Regions from separate parts of the Streptomyces sp. NBC_00005 genome, predicted to be linked through region 2. Evidence: riboswitches for the same ligand, from Rfam matches in the RefSeq annotation. Region 2 holds a riboswitch; each other region holds the start of a gene.

What was found. A riboswitch is a leader RNA that binds a small molecule or an ion and turns the genes downstream of it on or off. The one in region 2 is predicted to bind cyclic di-AMP.
Region 1: another riboswitch for cyclic di-AMP. It lies ahead of OG303_RS26460 (M23 family metallopeptidase); the one in region 2 lies ahead of OG303_RS21610 (transglycosylase SLT domain-containing protein).
Region 3: another riboswitch for cyclic di-AMP. It lies ahead of OG303_RS29200 (transglycosylase family protein); the one in region 2 lies ahead of OG303_RS21610 (transglycosylase SLT domain-containing protein).

Annotation. Positions count from the first base shown of each region.
Region 1 is NZ_CP108316.1:5,746,737-5,753,762, reverse strand. Features, by position in the region: gene OG303_RS26470 (PrsW family intramembrane metalloprotease) at 1-326, shown strand, start outside; gene OG303_RS26465 (aldo/keto reductase) at 388-1,338, opposite strand; gene OG303_RS26460 (M23 family metallopeptidase) at 1,585-2,619, opposite strand; cyclic di-AMP (ydaO/yuaA leader) riboswitch at 2,631-2,788, opposite strand; gene OG303_RS26455 (PP2C family protein-serine/threonine phosphatase) at 3,013-4,125, opposite strand; tRNA gene OG303_RS26450 (tRNA-Met) at 4,248-4,321, opposite strand; gene OG303_RS26445 (dihydrofolate reductase family protein) at 4,434-5,564, opposite strand; gene OG303_RS26440 (MarR family winged helix-turn-helix transcriptional regulator) at 5,649-6,164, shown strand; gene ribA (GTP cyclohydrolase II) at 6,272-6,907, shown strand.
Region 2 is NZ_CP108316.1:4,716,651-4,723,676, reverse strand. Features, by position in the region: gene OG303_RS21625 (ATP-grasp domain-containing protein) at 1-677, shown strand, start outside; gene OG303_RS21620 (FAD-dependent oxidoreductase) at 745-1,947, shown strand; gene OG303_RS21615 (HAD family hydrolase) at 2,080-2,892, shown strand; gene OG303_RS21610 (transglycosylase SLT domain-containing protein) at 2,899-3,633, opposite strand; cyclic di-AMP (ydaO/yuaA leader) riboswitch at 3,639-3,846, opposite strand; gene OG303_RS21605 (CocE/NonD family hydrolase) at 4,087-6,084, opposite strand; gene OG303_RS21600 (peptide MFS transporter) at 6,101-7,026, opposite strand, start outside.
Region 3 is NZ_CP108316.1:6,337,230-6,344,255, forward strand. Features, by position in the region: gene OG303_RS29180 (SurA N-terminal domain-containing protein) at 1-160, shown strand, start outside; gene OG303_RS29185 (nucleoside triphosphate pyrophosphohydrolase) at 266-1,318, shown strand; gene OG303_RS29190 (cytochrome P450) at 1,283-2,521, opposite strand; gene OG303_RS29195 (transglycosylase family protein) at 2,728-3,741, shown strand; cyclic di-AMP (ydaO/yuaA leader) riboswitch at 3,937-4,104, shown strand; gene OG303_RS29200 (transglycosylase family protein) at 4,108-4,785, shown strand; gene eno (phosphopyruvate hydratase) at 5,112-6,398, shown strand; gene OG303_RS29210 (septum formation initiator family protein) at 6,515-6,991, shown strand.

The DNA of each region.
Region 1 (7,026 bases), 1.0 Mb from region 2:
CCCGCCGGCTCGCCCGCGAATACGCCGCCCACCACTTCGGCAAGCCCGCGGCCCGCACGGTCACGCAGTACGAGGCGTACGCGACCTCCCTGGCGTTCCTGCGGCACCGAGGCAGCCGCGGCCGCGCCGGCGCCGACTTCGTCGTCAGGGAACGGGAGTTGCTGCACGAGCTGTGGCGGCGCCGCGAGGTGGCGCGCCCGGCACTGGACTACGCGGCGCGGGCCACGGCGCCGCCGGTGCCCGTGGCCGCCCCGCCCTGGCCGGTGTACGGGGCGTACGGGTACCCGGCGATGCCGAATCCCGCGTACAACCCGTACCGGTCGTAGGACGCGGCACCCGCACGACGCGAGGCGATCAGGACCTCGGGGGCTCAGGACCTCGAGGAACTCAGGCCGACGCCACCGTCAGACGCCCGATCTCCGCCTCGGTGAGCGTCAGCTCCCCCACCCCCACCAGCGCCGGCAGCTGCTCCACCGTCCGCGCGGACGCGATCGGCGCGGCGACCGTCGGCCGGGCCGCGAGCCAGGCCAGGGCGACCGTGGCCACGGGGGCGTCGTGGGCCTGGGCGATCTCGTCGAGGGCGGTCAGCACCCGCTGCCCCCGCTCGGACTCCAGGTGCTTGGCGGCACCGGCCGCCCGCGGGCTGTCGACCGTGGTACCGGGCCGGTACTTGCCGGTGAGGAATCCGGAGGCGAGCGCGAAGTACGGGACGGCGGCCAGGCCGTAGCGATCGGCCAGGTCCTGGAGCTCGCCCTCGTACTGGTCGCGCACGACCAGGTTGTAGTGGGGCTGCAGGGCCACGTACTTGGCCAGGCCCTCGCGGTCGGAGAACTCCAGGGATGCGCGCAGCCGCTCGGGCGAGATGTTGGACGCGGCGATGTGCCGCACCTTGCCCGCCTTCACCAGCTCGTCCAGCGCGCCGATGATCTCCTCGACCGGCACCTCCGGCTTGTCGAAGTGCGTGTAGTAGAGGTCGATGTGGTCGGTGCCGAGGCGGCGCAGGGAGGCGTCCGCGGCGGCCTTGATGTTGGCGGCCGTCAGGCCCGGGAACCCGGGGTGCTGGCTGACCTTGGTCGCGATCACGACGTCGTCGCGGTTGCCGCGCGCCCGGACCCACTTGCCGATGATCGTCTCGGACTCGCCGCCCTGGTTGCCGTCGACCCACGCCGAGTAGGAGTCAGCGGTGTCGAGGAAGTTGCCGCCCGCGGCCGCGTAGGCGTCGAGCACGGCGAAGGACGTGGCCTCGTCTGCGGTCCAGCCGAAGACGTTGCCGCCCAGGGAGAGCGGGAAGACCTCGAGGCCGGAGGAGCCGAGCTTGCGAAGAGAGGGAGAAGTCATGCTTCACGTCAACGGCGGCTGTGGAGTGTCCCATTCCACAGCCGCCGCAAAGATCACGTAAACGCTGGACGAAGCCGGACGCTAGGGCCCTTCTGATGGATCTCCGTGGAAGAAGGAGCGGCGTTCGGTGCGTGCGATCGGCGTGCGGCGTGGAGGGTCATGTGGCGGAGCCACCTGGCCCTTCGCGCCGTGCGGTGAGCGTGCGTGCCGGGCGTCGCGACGCCGCGGAGATCCATCAGAAGGGCCCTAGGGGTTGAGACCCTTGCTGCGCAGCCACGTCATCGGGTCGATGCCGGTGGCCTGGCCGCCCGGGTGGACCTCGAGGTGCAGGTGCGGCCCGGTCACGTTGCCGGTGGCGCCGACCCGCCCGATCACATCGCCCGTGCTGACCTTCTGGCCCACGCTCACGCTGATCGACGACTGGTGGCAGAACCACAGCTCCGTGCCGTCGTCGAGGGTGATGATCGTGCGGTAGCCGTACGATCCCGCCCAGCCGGCCTCCTTGACGGTGCCGCTGTGGATGGCCTTGATGAGCGTGCCCGTGGGGGCGGCGAAGTCGAGGCCCGTGTGGTAGCCGGAGGACCACATGGAGCCGGCCTGTCCGAAGGTGCCGGTGATCGTGTACGACACGACCGGCAGCTTGAACTGCTTGGCCAGCTCGGCCAGGCGCGCGGCCTCGGCCGCCTTCTTGGCCTCCGCCTCCGCCTTCTCCTTGGCCGCCTCGGCCTTGGCCGCGGCAGCCTTCTCCGCCTTGGCGGCCGCGTCGTCGACCTGCTTGGCGAGGGCCGCCTCGGTGGCCGCCTGGCTCTTGCCGTCGACCTGGACCTGCTGGCTCTCGGCCTGCGCCATGATGCGGTCGCGCAGCGCCTCACCGGCGTCCCTGGCGCCCTGCGTGGTGTCCTCGGTGGTCACGCCGACCGTGCTGAGCGCGGTCGCGGAGCCCTTGGGGGCGTCCGGGGAGTCGCCGAACACCGAACCCACGGAGGGCAGATCGGGCATGGAGATCGACACCGGCGGCTTGCCGGTGTTGGCGCTGGCCATGCCGCCCGCGCCGACGGCGGCTATGACACCGACGCCCAGAACCGTGGAGCTGCGGGCGAGTCCCCCGCCACGCTGCTTGGCCACGCGATGCTTGCCACGCGCGGGCCGGAGGGAGTCCTCGGTGGGATTCCACTCCTCCCACGGACCCTCGTCGGTGCCGTAGCTGCCGTAAGCGAAGGTCTCTGTGCTGCGCCGGCCCGGGACGAACGGGGCTTCTGGGGCAGGCGGGTTGGACGCCACGTAGGCGTACTCCTTTCCTTCCTTCTCGCCTACCGGGTTAGCTGACGGGTTCGGAGCAGGAAGGTCTCCTACGCGCGTATACCTGCCGTGTGTCCACGGCGGTATCAGCGCGATTCACCCCAGGGTGGTGGTTCCCCGGTTCCCTTGCGGGATTCGGCGCGTGCGCACGGAGCCGACTCTTGTGACGGCTGGGACGACCGCGCTGCGTTATCGAACGTTAATAGACGCGGGGTGCCGATTCCAAGGTGTTCCACTTGATCATTAACCTTTCTGGCCAGGACTTACGGGCCATGAGCGGCGAAAAACGGGCGAGTTGACCATGTCCCGGGATCCCCACAGGTGCTGACGGTATGTCAGTTGTTATGCGGAGGGGCATCGCCCGATCACGCCCGGTCACATCGGGTCGGAAACCGCAGCGGACGACCGGGGCCGGCGGACGGCGAGCAGCGCCATGTCGTCCGTCGTGGCGTTCCCGGTGTGCCGGCGCACCTCCTGCGCGAGGGTGGCGAGCAGCACGGCGGGGTCGTGGAACACCCGGCCGGCGAGCCGGTCCGCGGGGTCGAAGAACCTCCCGTGCGCGTCCCGCGCCTCGGACAGCCCGTCGGTGTACAGCAGCAGCGTGGCCCCGCTGCGGAACTCGCTCTCCTCGGCGCGGTCCGGCCAGGACCCCAACTCGCCCAGGCCGAGCGGCAGTGCGGGCTCCCGGGCCTGCAGGGTGCGCACGGTGCCGTCCGGGTACAGCAGCAGCGGCGAGGGATGACCCCGGTTCACGATCCGCACCGTCCCGTCCCCGTGCGGGAGTTCGGCGAGTATGGCGGTGGCGAACCCCTCGACCGCCTCGAGCCCCGCGCGCCGGGTGCCCTCGCGCGCGAGCGCCCGCTCCAGCCGCTGGGCGACCGCCTCAAGGGTGGCCTCCTGCTCGGCGGCCTCGCGGAAGGCCCCGATCACGACGGCGACCGCGGCCACGGCCCCCATCCCCTTCCCGCGCACGTCGCCCACGACCAGCCGTACCCCGTGCGGGGTGTCCTGCACCGCGTACAGGTCGCCGCCGATGAACGCGCCCGCCTGCGCCGCCTCGTAGCGGGCCGCGATCGCGAACCCCCCGATCCGCTCGGCCGGTTCGGGCAGGACGGCACGCTGGGCGGCCTCGGCGATCTCGCGCTGCGAGGCGAGCTCCTCGCGGCCGCGACGGACGAGGAGGTTGATGAGGACGGCCAGGACGGAGACCGTCACGACGGTCGCCAGCTCGGTGACCGCGTCGACGTCGAAGACGACGCCGAGCCTGATGTGGATCGCGATGACGACGAGGATCGTCGCGATGCCCATGAGGATCGTCCCGCGCCGCGAGTAGAGCGGGGCGGCGACCAGCGGCGCGGCGGTGAAGAAGGGGGCCGCGGTGAACTCCGACGGGGTGAGGTAGTCGTAGCACGCGCCGCCGGCGAGCAGCAGGGCCGGGAGCATGCGGACGAAGGTGCGCGCGTACGAGATCGGCCCCTCCTGCTCCACACCCCACAGATTTCCCGGAGAGGGGGCGGTCGGCGAGCGGTGTGGGCCGACCGGATGACCGAAGAACCGCAAAACACTCAGGGCCGGAATCCAGTGACTGGATTCCGGCCCTGAGCCTTGAGTAGCGGGGACAGGATTTGAACCTGCGACCTCTGGGTTATGAGCCCAGCGAGCTACCGAGCTGCTCCACCCCGCGTCGTTGTGTCTCAAGCATACGCCATCCGCGGGACCACCAGCACCACGGTGTGGATCCGCCCCCGTCCGCCCCCGTTCAGCTGCATCTCACCGGCGCCTCGCCCGCGTCGAAGTCAGGCCGGCAGGTGACGGTTCGGCGCCTTCGCCCGCTCCTCGAACTCCGGCAGTACGAACACCTCGACCCCCTGCGCCGCGAGCAGCCCGCTCCCGTCCGCCCCCGTCACGAACGTGTCCGGCTCCCGCCAGGCCGTGACCACCCGGCGTACCCCCGCGTCGAGGATGAGCCGGGCGCACGGCTTGGGCCGGGACGCGCGGTGGGCACAGGGCTCCAGGCTGCTGTACACCGTCGCCGCCGCCAGCCTCGGGTCGGCCGGGTCGAGCTTGGCGAGGGCCGCCTCCTCGGCGTGCACGACCGGGTCGTCGCCCTCGCGCGAGTGGCCGCGGGCGAGCTCGGTGCCGTCGGCGGCGACAATCACCGCGCCCACGCTGAAGGCCGTGCGGGAGGGCGGGCACAGGGTGGCCAGCTCGCAGGCGAGGGCCAGCCAGTGGTGGTCGGCAGCGGAGGCGAGCGGGCCGGTGCCGGGGGCGGTGGGCTCGTAGCGCATGAGGACGACGTCCTCGATCCGCCGGGTCTCCGTCAGGCGCAGACGGCCGCCCTGGTAGCCGCCGGGGCCGAAGAGGCGGGGCGCGTCCGCCTCACCCACGAAGAGGGGGGCCAGGACGAGCTGGAGTTCGTCGGCGAGGCCCTGCTGGAGGAGCTGGGTGTGGATCGTGCCACCGCCCTCGACCATCAGGCGCCGCACGCCGCGCACGTCGTGCAGGTGCTCCAGTAGCCGCCGCCAGTCGAGGTCGGGGCCGAGCGGGACGACGTCGGCGGCGAGGCCGAGCGCGCGGGCCCGTTCGGCGCCCTTGTCGGTCGTGAGGACGAGCTTCTCGCCGCCCGTGTGCCAGAACTTCGCGTCCGGGTCCAGGTCGCCGGAGCCGCTGACGGTGACCTTGAGGGGGTACTCCGGCTTCCCCGCCGCGACCCGGGCGGCCCGGCGCTCGGGCGAGTTCACCAGCAGCCGGGGGTTGTCGGCGCGGATCGTGCCGGCACCGATGAGGATCGCGTCGACGGACGCCCGCACCTCGTCCACGCGGTCGAAGTCGGCCCGGCTGGAGAGCAGGAGGCGCTCGGGGCCGGTGTCGTCGAGGTAGCCGTCGAGGGAGACGGCGGCGGACAGCAGGACGTACGGGTGGGGCATCGACGCGCCCTCTCTGCGAAGCGGGCCTGGTTGCCGGTCGGGGCGGGGCTTGGTTCAAGTTTGAAACAAACCTACACTGGGGGTATGACGACTCGCTGGCTCACCTCCGAGGAGCAGCGCGCCTGGCGCGCGTACATCGCCGCGACGCACCTCCTGGAGGACGCGATCGACCGGCAGCTCCAGCAGGACGCCGGCATGCCCCACCTGTACTACTCCATCCTGGCCAACCTCTCCGAGATGCCCGAGCGGCGGCTGCGGATGACCGATCTGGCCGAGAAGACGAAGATCACGCGGAGCCGGCTGACGTACGCGGTGGCGCGGCTGGAGAAGGACGGTCTCGTACGGCGGGAGAACTGCCGATGGGACAAGCGGGGCAGCATCGCCGCGCTCACCGAGGAGGGCATGGCGGTACTGGAGCGCACGGCGCCCGGCCATGTCGAGACCGTACGCGCCTCGCTCTTCGACCACCTCAGCGAGGAGCAGGTGGGTCAGCTGGAGGAGATCTGCTCGGGGATCGCGCGGGCGCTCGACGAGGGGGGCAGCCGCCCCACCCCGGACGACGTGCCGTGGCGGCGCCGGTCGTCACCGCCCTGTTCGTGACGCGGGCCGTAAAGAGGTTGCTTCAAATTTAAAACATGGGATAGGGTCCGAGACCGTAGAGCTGCTTCAAATCTGAAGCAGATGCCACTGGACCCGGGAGAACCCGCATGCCCGACTTCCCCGCCGCCACGCCGCGCGCCCGCGTCCGGGTACCGCTGCGCTTCCAGGACGGCTACAGCGTCGACGCCGAACTGGTCACCTTCCACGGCCTGACCGACGGGCAGGAACACGTGGCCGTCGTCCTGGGCGAGCCGGGCCCCGTCCCGCTGGTCCGGCTGCACTCCGAGTGCCTGACCGGCGATGTCTTCGGCTCGGCCCGCTGCGACTGCGGCCCGCAGCTGAGGGAGGCGGTCGAGCGGATCGCGACGCGCGGCGGCGTGCTGCTCTACCTCCGCCAGGAGGGCCGCGGCATCGGCCTCTACAACAAGCTGGACGCCTACGCCCTGCAGGACCAGGGCCTCGACACGTACGAGGCGAACGCGGCCCTGGGTCTGCCCGAGGACGACCGCGACTACACGGCGGCCGCGCAGATGCTCGGGGCCCTGGGCATCGACACCCTCGACCTGCTGTCCAACAACCCCGACAAGGCCGGTCAGCTCCGTGACCTGGGCATCACCGTCCACGACCGGGTCCCCACGGGCGTCTTCACCACCGCCCACAACGTCCGCTACCTGCGCGCGAAGGTCCTCCAGACCCAGCACACGCTGCCGCTGGGCGAACTGACGGACCGCAACGCCGGCTGACGACACGGCGATGAACGGCTGGTCATGACCGCCCATAAAGACAACAAAATTGTTGACAATTGATCTGAGGGCATCCTAAGTTCGGGTCGGCGGCGTCCGGTCTTCCCGTCTGTCTGTAT
Region 2 (7,026 bases):
AGGGCCTGCTCCGGCTGGCCCGCGACTGGGGCGAGCACCCCGGGGTGATCCTCCAGGAGTACCTGCCGAGGGAGGAGGCCGAGGACTGGATCGTGCACGCCTACTTCGACGCGGACTCGACCCCGCTCGCCATGTTCACCGGCGTCAAGGTGCGTTCCTGGCCTCCGCACGCGGGCATGACGGCGAACGCGTACGTCGTCGACAACCCGGAACTCGCGGACCTCGCCGCGCGTTTCATCAAACAGATCGGCTTCACCGGAATCATCGACCTCGACCTGCGCTTCGACCGGCGCGACGGACTGTACAAACTCCTCGACTTCAACCCCCGCATGGGCGCCCAGTTCCGGCTCTTCGAGAACGAGTCGGGGGTGGACGTCGTCCGCGCCATGCACCTGGACCTGACCGGACGCCCCGTCCCGGAGGGGGAACAGCGGGCCGGCCACCGGTACATCGTGGAGAACATCGACCTGCCCGCCCTGCTCGCCTACCGCCGCAGCGGCTATACGACGCCGCACGCACCGGCGCGCGCGAGCGGGACGGAGCTGGCCTGGCTCGCGGGTGACGACCCGCTGCCGTTCCTCACGATGCTCGCGCGCTTCGTGCGGCCGGGCGCGAAGCACCTGTATCAGCTGTGGCGCACCAACCGCCGCGGCAGCACCACCAGTTCGGGCAGTTAGCCGGCCAGCCGGCTGCCCGAGCCGAACCACACGAAGTGACGAAGTGAACGTCCTGGGGAGGGACTTCGTGATTCAACCGGTTGCAATCATCGGCGCCGGGCCGTTCGGCCTGTCGACCGCCGCCCATCTGCGCGCACGCGGCATCCCGGTCCGCGTCTTCGGCGAGCCCATGGTCAGCTGGCGCGACCACATGCCCGTCGGAATGCTCCTGAAGTCGACTCCGGTCGCCTCCAACATCGACGCCCCGCAACAGGGCCACAACCTCGTCGACTACTGCGACGCCGCCGGCATCAAGCGGCTGGTGACGGACGAGGACATCATCCCGGTCGAGACGTTCATCGCCTACGGCGACTGGTTCCGGCAGAAGCTGGTGCCCGAGCTGGAGCAGGTGCGGGTGGTGTCGGTGGACCGGCACAAGGGCGGCGGCTTCGAACTGAAGCTGGACTCGGGCGAGTTGTTCACCGCCCGGGCGGTCGTCGTGGCGACCGGCCTGTCCGGCCTCGCGCACCTGCCGGCGGAGCTGGCCTCGGCCGCGGCCGACGGGCCCACTCCCACGGGCCCGGTCTCCCACAGCTCCCAGCAGCACGACCTCAAGCGCTACGCCGGCCAGGACCTGATCGTCGTCGGCGCCGGGCAGTCCGCGCTGGAGACGGCGGCGCTGGCGGCGGAGGCGGGCGCCCAGGTCAGGGTGGTGGCCCGCGGTCGCGGCACGGTCGCCTTCGGCGCGCCGCCGTGGCAGCAGCCGAAGCTGCGCCCCGAGTCGCCCTTCGGCCGCGCCTGGTCGCTGTGGGCCCTCAGCTACTACCCGCACCCCTACCGCTACCTCCCGGCCGAGGCCCGCCACTACCTGGTGCGCCGGGTCCTCGGCCCGCTCGGCGCGTGGTGGCTGCGCGACCGCTTCGAGAGGAAGGTCCAGGTCAGCGAGGTCGACCGGATCGTACGGGCGGAGGCGGCCGACGGCAGCCCGAAGCTGACGGTCCGCACCCTTGCGGGCCGCACCGAGGACCTGTCCGCGGACCACGTCATCGCGGCCACCGGATACCGCGTGGACATCGCGGCGATGGACTTCCTCGGCCACGAACTGCGCACGCGCCTGGCGGTGAGCCGCGGCACGCCCAAACTGGGCGCGGGGTACGTCTCCTCGGTCCCGGGCCTGTACTTCACCGGCCTGCCCGCCGCGGCGTCGTACGGCCCGGTGATGCGCTTCGTGTGCGGCACGGAGTTCGCCTCCCCGAGGCTCGCCAAGCACCTGGCGGCAGCGCACGGGTAGGCCGGGTCCGGGGCACCACCCGGTGATGAAGAACCCACCAGGGTAGGGAAGTTGAGCAAGGGACGGCGGTGAAGTCCGCGGTCGTCCGGTTCGCGATGAGTCGGTGGGGCGTCCTGTCCGTATTCTCTGATCATGGCCGCACCCACCGCATATGCACTCATCGCCACCGACCTGGACGGCACGCTGCTCCGAGGCGACGACACGCTGTCCGACCGGTCCCTCGCCGCACTCGCGCGAGTGGCCGTGGCCGGCGCCCGGCACCTGGTCGTGACGGGCCGGCCGGCCCCCAGAGTGCGGCCGCTCCTGGACGAACTGGGCAGCAGGGGGCTCGCGGTGTGCGGGCAGGGCGCGCAGGTGTACGACGCCGGCGCGGACCGCCTGCTGTGGTCCGTCACGCTGGACCGGGAGCTGGCCGAGACGGCCCTCGGCAAGATCGAGGCCGAGGTGGGCGAGGTGTACGCGGCCGTCGACCAGGACGGTGTGGAGGGGCTCACGCTCATCGAGCCGGGCTACCTCATGCCGCATCCGACGCTGCCGGCCGTACGGGTCGAGCGACGCGACGACCTGTGGTGCGAGCCCATCAGCAAGGTGCTGCTGCGTCATCCCGACCTGTCCGACGACGAGTTGGCGGCGACGGCGCGTTCGGTGGTCGGTTCGCTGGCCACCGTCACCATGTCGGGGCCGGGGACCGTCGAACTCCAGCCATGCGGCATCACCAAGGCGACGGGCCTCGCGTTGGCCGCCGAACACCTGGGACTCGGGCCGGACCGGACGATCGCCTTCGGCGACATGCCCAACGACATCCCGATGTTCGACTGGGCCGCCCACGGCGTCGCCATGTCCAACGCCCACCCCGAACTCAAGGCGGTGGCCGACGAGATCACCCGGTCGAACGAGGACGACGGCATCGCCGTCGTCCTCGAAAGACTCTTCCCGGGTGTGTGATGCGGCTCAGTACGCGCCGAACACGTTGTCGATCGACCCGTACCGCGCGGCTGCGTAGTTGCAGGCGGCGGTGATGTTCGCGACCGGGTCGTAGGGGTTGAGCGACGTGCCGGGCACGTGGTAGGCGAGGAACGTCGGGTCGATGACCTGCAGCAGGCCCTTGGACGGGGTGCCGGCGACGGCGTTGGAGTCCCAGTTGTTGATGGCGGCCGGGTTGCCCGACGACTCCCGCATGATGTTGCGGTAAATGCCGTCGTACGTCCCGGGAATTCCCTTCTGCGCCATGATGTCCAGCGACTGCCGGATCCAGCCGTCGAGGTTGTTCGCGTAGGTCTTGACGGAGGCCTGGGTGGCGTGGACGACGGACGAGGACTTCTTGGTGGACGTGGCGGCAGTCGCGCTCGCCGTCTTCGTCGTCCTGACCGTCAGCTTGAGGCCCGAGTGGATCAGCCTGGGGTTGTCGCCGATGGCCTTGCGGTTGTCCTTGTAGAGCTGCTGCCAGCCGCCCGGGGTGTCGTATTTGTCCGCGATGCCATAGAGCGTGTCGCCCTTGACCGTGGTGTACGTAATGGACTTGACCTGCGATGCGGCCGACGCGGCGGGGGCCTGGGTCGGCGTCGCGGCGCTCGCGGTCGTCGCGCTCAGGAGCGGGAGTGCGAGGGCGGCGGTGCCGGTGCAGGCGACGACGATGCCTCGGGTGAGTGAGCTGGTTCTGGGGTGGCGGTGCTTGCCTCGGGACATGGCGCTGTTCCTCTCCGGCGCCTGCGAGGTGAGCTGTCGGGTTCGGGCGGGGAGATGCCCGGCCACGCAGCCGTACGGCTGCGTGACTTCACCCCAAGCCGGTCCGGGGAATGCCCGGTCCGGCGACTTACCTGGTTCCCCCGCTCCTGCCGTGCGAGTGAGTTGGTCGATGGGTCGTGTCCGGGCGGCGGCAGGATTCGGCGTTCCACCCGACAGGCCCGGAACGTATGCGAGAGCACACGTCCGGAACAAGTGCGGGATTCGTACATCCGCCTTTTGACCTTGGTGTGAGGCTCATGGGGCGCTTGATCCTTTGCAACTGCCAAGCCTCAACTGGCTTGCAGCGGAAGGGGAGTCGACAAAGGCCGGGACATCGTCGACCGGCGCGGCCGCGTGAGCCAAGTCACTGGCATCCACAAGGGCGGCAAATCAGGCAATGGGCCCAACTCGTGGTCAACCGGCCGTCCGTGGGATCCGCTTCTCCCAAGTCCGGTGGAAGACCACCTCTTCACCCTCGGAGCAGATCACCTCATTGATGGCGAAAAAGGACTCTTCGTCGCAGGTGATCTCCGAGCGTGTGCGGATCGTCGTGTCCCAGGCCAGCTCGGGGCGGTGCAGCCGGATCGACCAGTCCGAGCGGGTGCGGGCCGACAGGGGGTCGGCCTCCTGGATCGTGTACGTCTCCAGCGCGTCCTCGGTGAACTCCAGTCCGTCGGGGTACACGCGCGTGCCGCCGTAGCGCGGGTCGACCTCCAGGCGCCATTCGCCCTTGGCCACGTCACGCACCACCAGGCGCTCGGGGCGCGGTTCGTCCAGTGTGATCGGGTGGTTGACGCCCATCGGCTCGGACTGCTCCGGCTCCTCGAAGGTGATCGCCCTCTCGTCCAACGCACGTGCGCGTACCGGGAGTTCCAGGAAGCTGCCCACCGCGTGCAGGGTGAAGCCCGCCGCCGAGTCGGGCCGCGGCCAGAGCCACGGCCAGTACGCGGAGGACAGGGCGAGGCGGATGCGGTGGCCGGGCGGGAACGCGTGCCCGATGCCGTTCAGCTCGAACTCCACGTCCTCCGTGGCTCCCGGCGCCCACGGCACGGCCAGGTCGCGCCCGTGCCGCGCCGACAGGTTCAGCGCGCCTCGCGTCACCAGGGTCGACGAACCGTCCGGTGCCACGTCACACACTCTCGCGACGACCTGCCCGCTCGGCACCTCGCACGTCAGCCGCAAGCGCACCCGCGGCCGCCCCAGCACCCACGTCTCCTCCTCTGCCTCGAACTCGAAGCACACGGCCCGCCCGTCCTCGTCACGCTGGTCCGGCGGCAGGTCGGCGTCGTTCCCGAACGGGAAGAACCGGCCGGCGTCCATGCCCGTGTACTGCGGGCAGCGAACGATCTGGGGCTCGCCCTGGAGGGCGTACGAGACCGTCGTGACGTCGGGGGAGGGCCAGGCCGCCTCGCCGACCCAGCGGCCGGGCAGCGTCTCGTACACCGTGGCCGGCGGGTGCGAGTCGCTGACGTACGCGCGCAGCAGGGGCTCCTCCATCACCCCGGAGTCGACCCCCTTCAGCCAGTGGTCCCACCAGCGCAGGGTCTCCTGGAGGAAGCCGATCGCCGGGCCGGGCGGCAGGCCCCGGTCCGGGTACTGGTGCGACCAGGGGCCGATCAGGCCGCGTACGCGGTCGGCGGGCAGGTGCTCGACGAGCCGGAGCACCGTGTCGCGGTAGGGGTCGTGCCAGCCGCCCACCGCGAGGACGGCGGCGTCGATCGCGCCGTAGTCCTCGCAGACGCTGCCGTGCCGCCAGTAGCCGTCCCGGGTCTGGTGCTCCAGCCAGGTGTGCAGGAAGGGGTCGACGGTCTCGAGGCGCTTGAGCCACATGTCCCGCCAGGCCTCGCCGACGTACTGCGGGTCCGGCGGGCGGCAGACGAAGGCGAGCATCGTGGCGGCCCACGCGTGCATGTCCACCGCGAGGACGGAACCTCCCATGTAGTGCACGTCGTTGTCATAGCGGTCGTCCGTGGAGCAGACGGTGACGACCGCCTTGAGCGGCTCGGGCGCGAGGGCCGCGATCTGGAGGGAGTTGAAGCCGCCCCAGGAGATGCCGAACATGCCCACCTTGCCGTCGCACCAGGGCTGCTCCGCAAGCCAGTTGACCACCGCGACCCCGTCGGCGAGCTCCGTCGCCGAGTACTCGTCCGTCGGCATGCCCTCGCTGTTGCCGTGCCCGCGGACGTCGACCCGGACGGAGGCGTAGCCGTGGCCCGCGTACCAGGGATGGCGCTGGTGGTCGCGGGGCGCGGTCCAGTCGGTCAGGCGGTACGGCAGGTACTCCAGGAGCGCCGGCACGGGCTCGTCGGTCAGGGGGCGCCACACGCGCGCGTACAGCAAGGTCCCGTCGGCAAGCGGGATCCAGAGGTCCTCGTGAGTCGCCTCGTGGGGGAAGGACGTACGGATGTGCATGCTCATCGCAGTGACCTCAGTGGACGGGGTGCATGGTGCGGCGCAGCCAGGGCGCCGCGGCGGTCACGGCCAAACCCGCGGCCACCGCGATGGCGCCGTTGACGCCGAAGTAGGCGGGCTTGGAGACGTTGTCGTAGAGCTTCACCGTCTGGGCCTGGATGCCGTTGGCGAGGGCGAGGGACAGGAACCAGAGCGACATGGTCTGACTGGAGAAGGCGGCGGGCGCCAGCTTGGTCGTGGCCGACATGCCGGAGGTCTCCAGCAGGACGTCGCCGAGGCCGAGCAGGAGGTACGAGCCCACGATCCACCAGGCGGACATCAGGTAGTCGTCACCCGAGTGGCCGGACGTCGGCAGGACCATCAGCAGGAAGGACAGGCCGCCGAGGACGACCCCGATGGCGATCTTGTTGGAGGCGTGCGGCTGGCTGTGGCCCATGCGGACCCAGAGCGCGGCGACCACCGGGGCGAGGCTGACCTCGAAGGCACCGAGCGCGGAGGCGTACCAGCTCGCGGGGAAGTCGAAGCCGAGGAGGGTCGTCTCGGCGTTCGTCGAGGCCAGCAGGATCATCGTCGAGTACGCCTGGAAGAGGATGAAGTTGAAGACCGTCGAGGCGAGGAAGAGCACGATGTACGGCCGCAGCCGGCCGCGTTCCTCGGATGTCACCCGCGGGCTGGAGAACATCACCGCGAAGTAGACGACCGGCGCGATGACGGAGATCAGCGTGAGCAGGTCGACGAAGCGGCCCATCGTCAGCCACCCGGCGGCGGCGAGGAGCACGGCGAGGACGGCCACGGCCGCGACGCCCACGAGGATCCGGCGGATCGCCCGGTGCATCGCGGCCGGGGCGAGGGCGAATTCAGCCGTGTGCCTGCGCCCGGCCAGGTGACGTCGGCCCGCCACGTACTGGACCAGACCGAACGTCATGCCGATCGCGGCCGCGG
Region 3 (7,026 bases), 1.6 Mb from region 2:
GCCGGCCTTCTGGAGCGCCCTGTCCAAGGCCTCCAAGGAACTCCACGTCGACCTGAACCCGCGCTACGGCGCCTGGGACGTCCAGAAGAGCAGCCGCGTCGACACGAAGACCCCGTGGGTACGCGAGGTCACGGCGACGGGGACGCAACAGACGGCCTAACGGTACGGCGGGCCGGAACCGGTCTGTGGCCCCTGGACAACCGTCTGTGGACAACCGCCTGTGGATAACTCCTGGGCCGTCGGCGGTGTGCGTTAGCTTCGAATCGTGAACGCAACCAGCTTCGATCCCGCCTCCGACCAGGACCCCGGCGCGGCCGCCGCCCCCGGCCGCATCGTCCTGCTCACCACCAGCCACCGCGTCGCCCCCGGCCTGCTGTCCTGGCCGGCCTGGCAGGCACTGCACGCCGCCGACCGTGTGCTGTGCGCGGACGGCGCGCACCCGCAGCTGCCGTATCTGCGGGAGGCGGGGATACCGGTCGACGAGGCGTCCCCGACGGCCGAGGAGCTGGTGGCGGCCTGCGCGGGCGGCCGCTCGGTGGTCGTCGTGGCGACGGGCGAGGGCGAGCCGGCCCTGACCGACGGCCTCGCCCGCCTCGCCGGCTCGGGCCGCGTGAGCATGCCCGACCTGGAGCTTCTTCCCGCCTCCTACGACCTGCCGGGCGCCCGCCTCCTCGACCTCGTCCAGGTCATGGACCGCATCCGCGTCGAGTGCCCGTGGTCGTCCCAGCAGACCCACAAGGGCCTGGCGAAATACGGCATCGAGGAGGCGTACGAACTCGTCGAGGCGATCGAGGAGGGCGACCGCGACGAACTGCGCGAGGAACTGGGCGATGTCCTGCTCCAGGTGGTCTTCCACGCCCGCATCGCCGAGGAGGGCGGCGCCGAGGAAGGGGACACCCCCTTCTCCATCGACGACGTGGCCGCCGGCATCGTCACCAAGCTCATCCACCGCCACCCGCACGTCTTCGGCGACGAGACCGCGTCGACGCCGGAGGAGGTGAAGGAGCACTGGCTGCGCACGAAGGCGATAGAGAAGCAGCGCACCTCGCTCACGGAGGGCATCCCCCTGGGCCAGCCGGGCCTGGCCCTCGCGTCGAAGCTGGCCTCGCGGGTGCGGACGGCCGGGCTGGCCGTACCGCTGCCGCACGTCGAGGGCATCGGCTACGAGTTGCTCGCGCTGGCGGTGCGCGCCGAGGCGGAGGGCGTGGACCCGGAGGCGGCGCTGCGGGCGGCGGCCCGGGCCTATCGGGACGCGATCAGGGAGACCGAGGGCCGGGGCGGGTCAGACGGCGGTGAACCGCACGGGCAGGTCTCGTAGTCCACGCATGATCAGCCCGCCCCGCCAGCGCAGGTCGGCCGGGTCGGCGGCGAGCCGGAGGTCGGGCAGGCGGCGCAGCAGTGTCTCGAGGGCGGTGCGGCCTTCGAGACGGGCGAGGGGGGCGCCCAGGCAGTAGTGGATGCCGTGGCCGTATCCGAGGTGCTGGTTGTCCCGGCGGGAGAGGTCGAGGGTGTCGGGCTGCGCGAAGCGTGCGGGGTCGCGGTCCGCCGCGGCGAGCACGACCAGTACGGGGTCGCCGGTGGCGATGCGCTGCCCGCCGATGGTGAGGGGCTCGGTGGCGAAGCGCCAGGTGGCGAGTTCCACGGGGCCGTCGTAGCGGAGCAGTTCCTCTATGCCGGTGTCGAGCAGTCCGGTCTCACCGCGCTCGATCGACTCCTGGAGCAGGTCCCGCTGCCCGGGGTTGCGCAGCAGCGCGTACGTCCCGTTCCCGATGAGGTTGATGGTCGTTTCGAAACCGGCGAACAGCAGCACGAAGCACATCGCGGCGGCTTCGTTCTCGGTGAGGTGCTCGCCGTGGTCGGAGGCGCGGATGAGGTCCGAGATCAGGTCGTCGCCGAGGTCGCCCCGCTTGCGGTGGATGAGCTCGGCGAGATAGCCGCGGATCTTCTTGACGGAGCGGGCGACGCCGCCGCGCGGGCCGCCGCCGTGACGGATCATCATCCCCGCCCAGTCGCGGAAGTCGTCCTGATCCTCGCGCGGGACGCCGAGCAGGTCGCAGATCGCATGGATAGGGAGAGGGAAGGCGAAGTCGTGGATCAGATCCGCCTCGCCGTGCGGCGCGAACCGGTCGATCAGATCGTCCGTCAACTCCTGCACGCGCGGCGCGAATTCGGCCACCCGGCGCGGGGTGAACGCCTTGGAGACCAGGCGGCGCAGCCGGGTGTGGTCCGGCGGGTCGATGTTGAGCAGATGCGTCATCAGATTGGCGCTGCGCTCACCCGGAATGCCGGTCCTGCTCTTGCCCTGAGCGTCCTCGGCGTGATGGTCGGGGTTCTTCGAGAGCCGCCCGTCCGCGAGCGCCTGACGTGCGTCGGCATAGCGGGTCACCAGCCATGCCTCGACCCCGCTGGGCAGTTTCGTCCAGTGGACGGGGGAGTGCTCGCGCAGCCAGGCATAGGCCGGGTACGGGTCGCTGGCGAACTCCCAGGTGAAGAGTTCGGGGACGGCGTTGGGGACGTTCACGCAACGACCGTATCGGGAGCGGGCCGGTGCATGCGCGGCCGCAGAGAACCGGTCAAAGGTGACACGCGCTCAAGTCTGTGATCTTCACGTGATCTACGCGGCATTAACTTGTGACAAGTGATCGGCAGCCGATACGTTCACGGACCAGCGCGGTGCCGGGCACCATGCGCCGCGCCGGTCACTGCTGTCTCGCGAAAGGCCCCTGCATGCTCTCCGGGAACGGTCGACACCGTCGCCCCCGTCAGGCTCCGGCTCTGCTCGTCGCGGCCGGAGTGACCGGCTCCGCCATCGCGATCCCACTCCTCGCCGCAAGCGGCGCCAGCGCTGCCGACGGCACCACGTGGGACAAGGTCGCGAAGTGCGAGACCGACGGCGCCTGGAGCGAGAACAGCGGCAACGGGTTCTACGGCGGGCTCCAGTTGACCCAGGAGCACTGGGACAGGTACGGCGGCCTCGACTACGCGCCCAGCGCCGACCTGGCCAGCCGCAACCAGCAGATAGCCGTCGCCGAGAAGCTCCTGGACGACCAGGGCGTCGGCGCGTTCCACACCTGCGGACTGACCTCGGGGCTGAGCAAGGACTCGGATTCGGCGGACGTCGACACGGGTGTTCTGGACGGGATTTCTGGTTCGTCCGACTCGTCTGATTCATCCGGTGCATCCGACTCTGCTGGGTTGTCCAACTCGTCGAGCGATACGTCCGGTGATTCCTCTTCGTCGGATTCCTCCTCGAGTTCATCGTCCGACTCGCCCTCCGATTCGGCCTCCAGCACTTCCCCTTCCGCATCTGCGGACACAGCGGACAACTCCACCGAATCCAGCTCATCTGCCTCGCCCTCCACCTCCCCGTCCGAGACGGCCGCGGGTGACTCGCAGGGGAGTGGCGGCTCATCCACGAACAAGACAAAGGGTGACGACTCGGACAACTCCGAGCAGGCGGTGGGCTCTTGGAGTCTCGTCGACACCGGCGCGATCGGCACCGGCCGCCACCGCGGCGCCAACGGCGACGCGTCCGACAAGTCCAAGGCCGACAAGTCCAAGGCCGACAGCGGTGCGGACGGCTCGTACAGGGTCCAGGCCGGCGACACTCTCGCCTCCATCGCCGACTCCCTTGACCTGGACGGCGGATGGCGGGCGCTCTACGCGAAGAACAAGAAGGCCATCGGTACCGACCCGAACCGCATCGTCGCCGGTCAGACCCTGCGACTCGGTAGCGAATAGGGCGAAAAACAACGAGAGTTCGCGTCACACTTCGGGCTTAATGTCCGCTTTGGTGAAAGTGTGGGATGAGTCTCAGAAGCCCTGATCGTCTTTGAAATTCCCCGGATTCCGTGGCTACGGTCAACACCGCTCGGCAACCCGAGCCCCGTCTGTCGCAACGCCGAATCCTGCCAGCGGCCGTACGGGAACAGTCGTCGCTTAACAGCGCCGTAGGCAGGAGCGGGGGACCCAAGGTAAGTGCCGGGCCCAGCAGTTGAGCTGGAACCGGCTTGGGGTTAAGCCGTGCACCGGGAGGTGCGCGGCCGGGCAACTCAACCGGCCCGAACCCGACAGCTCACCTCGCAGGCGTCGGTGAGGGGATCAACCATGCTGTTTTCCGGCAAGGGCAAGCACCGTCGCCCGTCCAAGGCCACCCGCGTCGCCGCTCTGGCCGGCGTCACCGGTGTCGCCATCGCCGCCCCGCTGATGGCGGCCGGCAACGCCTCTGCCGCCACCGCCTCCGAGTGGGACACGGTCGCCCAGTGCGAGTCCGGTGGCAACTGGTCCATCAACACCGGTAACGGCTACTACGGCGGTCTCCAGTTCTCCGCCTCCACCTGGGCCGCCTACGGCGGTACGCAGTACGCCGCCCAGGCCAACCAGGCCAGCAAGGCGCAGCAGATAACCGTCGCCGAGAAGGTCCTCGCCGCGCAGGGCAAGGGTGCCTGGCCGGTCTGCGGCACGGGCCTGTCCAGCGCCGCCTACAACGGCAGCAGCGCCTCGAGCAGCAGCTCCTCGGACTCCAGCCGCTCGTCCGACTCGCAGGCCGCCTCCCGCTCCGCCGAGCGCCCGGCCGCCAAGAGCCAGAAGACCGTCACCACCCCGACCGGCAAGAAGGTCAAGAAGGGCGACGGCGAGTACAAGGTCGTCAAGGGTGACACCCTCAGCACGATCGCCGAGAAGCACGACGTCAAGGGCGGCTGGCAGAAGCTGTTCAAGCTGAACAAGGACATCGTCTCGGACGCCGACCTCATCTACCCGGGCCAGCAGCTGCACCTGAAGTAGTCGCGGGCCGGCGGCCGCACCTGAAGTACTGGTGCGGCTGGTAGCTGAACCACAGGTCCCACACATCCGTGTCCTTCATAGTGGAGGCACGTGAGGGCCTCCCCCGTCCCCACGGGCTCCCCGCCTCGGTGCGTGTTCCCCCGTACGCACCGGGGCGGGGCTTTTTGTGTGTGCTTCCACGTGGGTTTTTGTTCCGTTCGGAAACAATTTACTCTCGGTTCTGCCCAAGGGATGGTCGACCGGCTGGCCGATCGGCCCGAGCCGGTTAGGCTCGTCTCGCAGAGCCCACTGCGGTACTGCGTAGCCGCGTCACATTGAAGAAGGAGATGCTCGTGCCGTCCATCGACGTCGTCGTAGCCCGGGAAATCCTGGACTCCCGAGGCAACCCCACGGTCGAGGTCGAGGTCGGCCTCGACGACGGCAGCACGGGTCGTGCCGCCGTCCCGTCCGGCGCCTCCACGGGTGCCTTCGAGGCCATCGAGCTCCGCGACGGTGACCCGAACCGCTACCAGGGCAAGGGTGTCGAGAAGGCCGTCCTCGCCGTCATCGAGCAGATCGGCCCGGAGCTCGTCGGCTACGACGCCACCGAGCAGCGCCTGATCGACCAGGCGATGTTCGACCTGGACGCCACCGACAACAAGGCCTCCCTCGGCGCCAACGCCATCCTCGGCGTCTCGCTCGCCGTCGCCCACGCCGCCTCCGAGGCCAGCGACCTCCCGCTCTTCCGCTACCTGGGCGGCCCGAACGCGCACCTCCTGCCAGTGCCGATGATGAACATCCTGAACGGCGGCTCGCACGCCGACTCCAACGTGGACATCCAGGAGTTCATGATCGCCCCGATCGGCGCGGAGTCCTTCTCCGAGGCGCTGCGCTGGGGCGCCGAGGTCTACCACACCCTCAAGAAGGTGCTGAAGACCAAGGGCCTGTCCACCGGCCTCGGCGACGAGGGCGGCTTCGCCCCGAACCTGGAGTCCAACCGCGCCGCGCTCGACCTCATCATCGAGGCCATCAAGCAGGCCGGTTACATCCCCGGCGAGCAGATCGGGCTCGCGCTCGACGTCGCCGCGTCCGAGTTCTACAAGGACGGCAAGTACGAGTTCGAGGGCAAGTCCCGCTCGGCCGCCGAGATGACCGAGTACTACGAGGAGCTCGTGGCGGCCTACCCGCTCGTCTCCATCGAGGACCCGCTGTTCGAGGACGACTGGGCCGGCTGGAAGGTCATCACCGACAAGCTGGGCGACAAGGTCCAGATCGTCGGCGACGACCTGTTCGTCACCAACCCGGAGCGCCTGGCCCGCGGCATCGAGGAGGGCAGCGCCAACGCCCTGCTCGTCAAGGTGAACCAGATCGGCTCGCTGACCGAGACCCTGGACGCCGTCGAGATGGCGCAGCGCAACGGCTTCAAGTGCATGATGTCCCACCGCTCCGGCGAGACCGAGGACGTCACCATCGCCGACCTCGCGGTCGCCGTGAACTGCGGCCAGATCAAGACCGGCGCCCCGGCCCGCTCGGACCGCGTCGCCAAGTACAACCAGCTGCTGCGCATCGAGGAGATCCTCGACGACGCCGCGGAGTACGCCGGCCGCAGCGCCTTCCCCCGTTTCAAGGGCTGAGCCGTCAAGGGCTGCGCCGCTAAGGGTTAAGCCTTAGCCAGTCGTACGTACGTCCCCGTACCCGGTCCCGTACCGTGTGCGGGGACGTACGCACGTGTGAACGGGAGGCGGGGAACATGGCCGTGAAGGACCGGGACCGGTTCTCCACCGCGACCAGGATCAAGCTGCTCGGCGAGCAGACGGCGGCCCGTGTCTACCGCTCCCAGACCAAGCGGCAGGCCCGCCGCTCGCGCCTGACCGGCCGTGCGGCCCTCCTCGCCCTGGTCCTTTGCTCGCTGATCGTGGCCCTCGCGTATCCCATGCGGCAGTACGTCTCCCAGCGCTCCCAGATCGCCGATCTCCAGCGGCAGAAGGAGCAGGCCAGGGAGCGGGTCGAGCAGCTGCGCGACCTCAAGGCCCGCTGGAAGGACGACGCGTACGCCGAGCAGCAGATCCGGCAGCGGCTGCACTACGTGCTGCCCGGGGAGACCGGTTACATCGTGGTCGACCCGCACGCGGCCAAGCAGTCGCGCGCCGAGCTGGGCGCGGCCGACCGCCCCTGGTACGCGAACGTCTGGGACGGCGTCGACAAGTCCGACGCCTCCGACCAGTGAACCGACCGGACCAGTGAACCGACCGCTCGACAAGA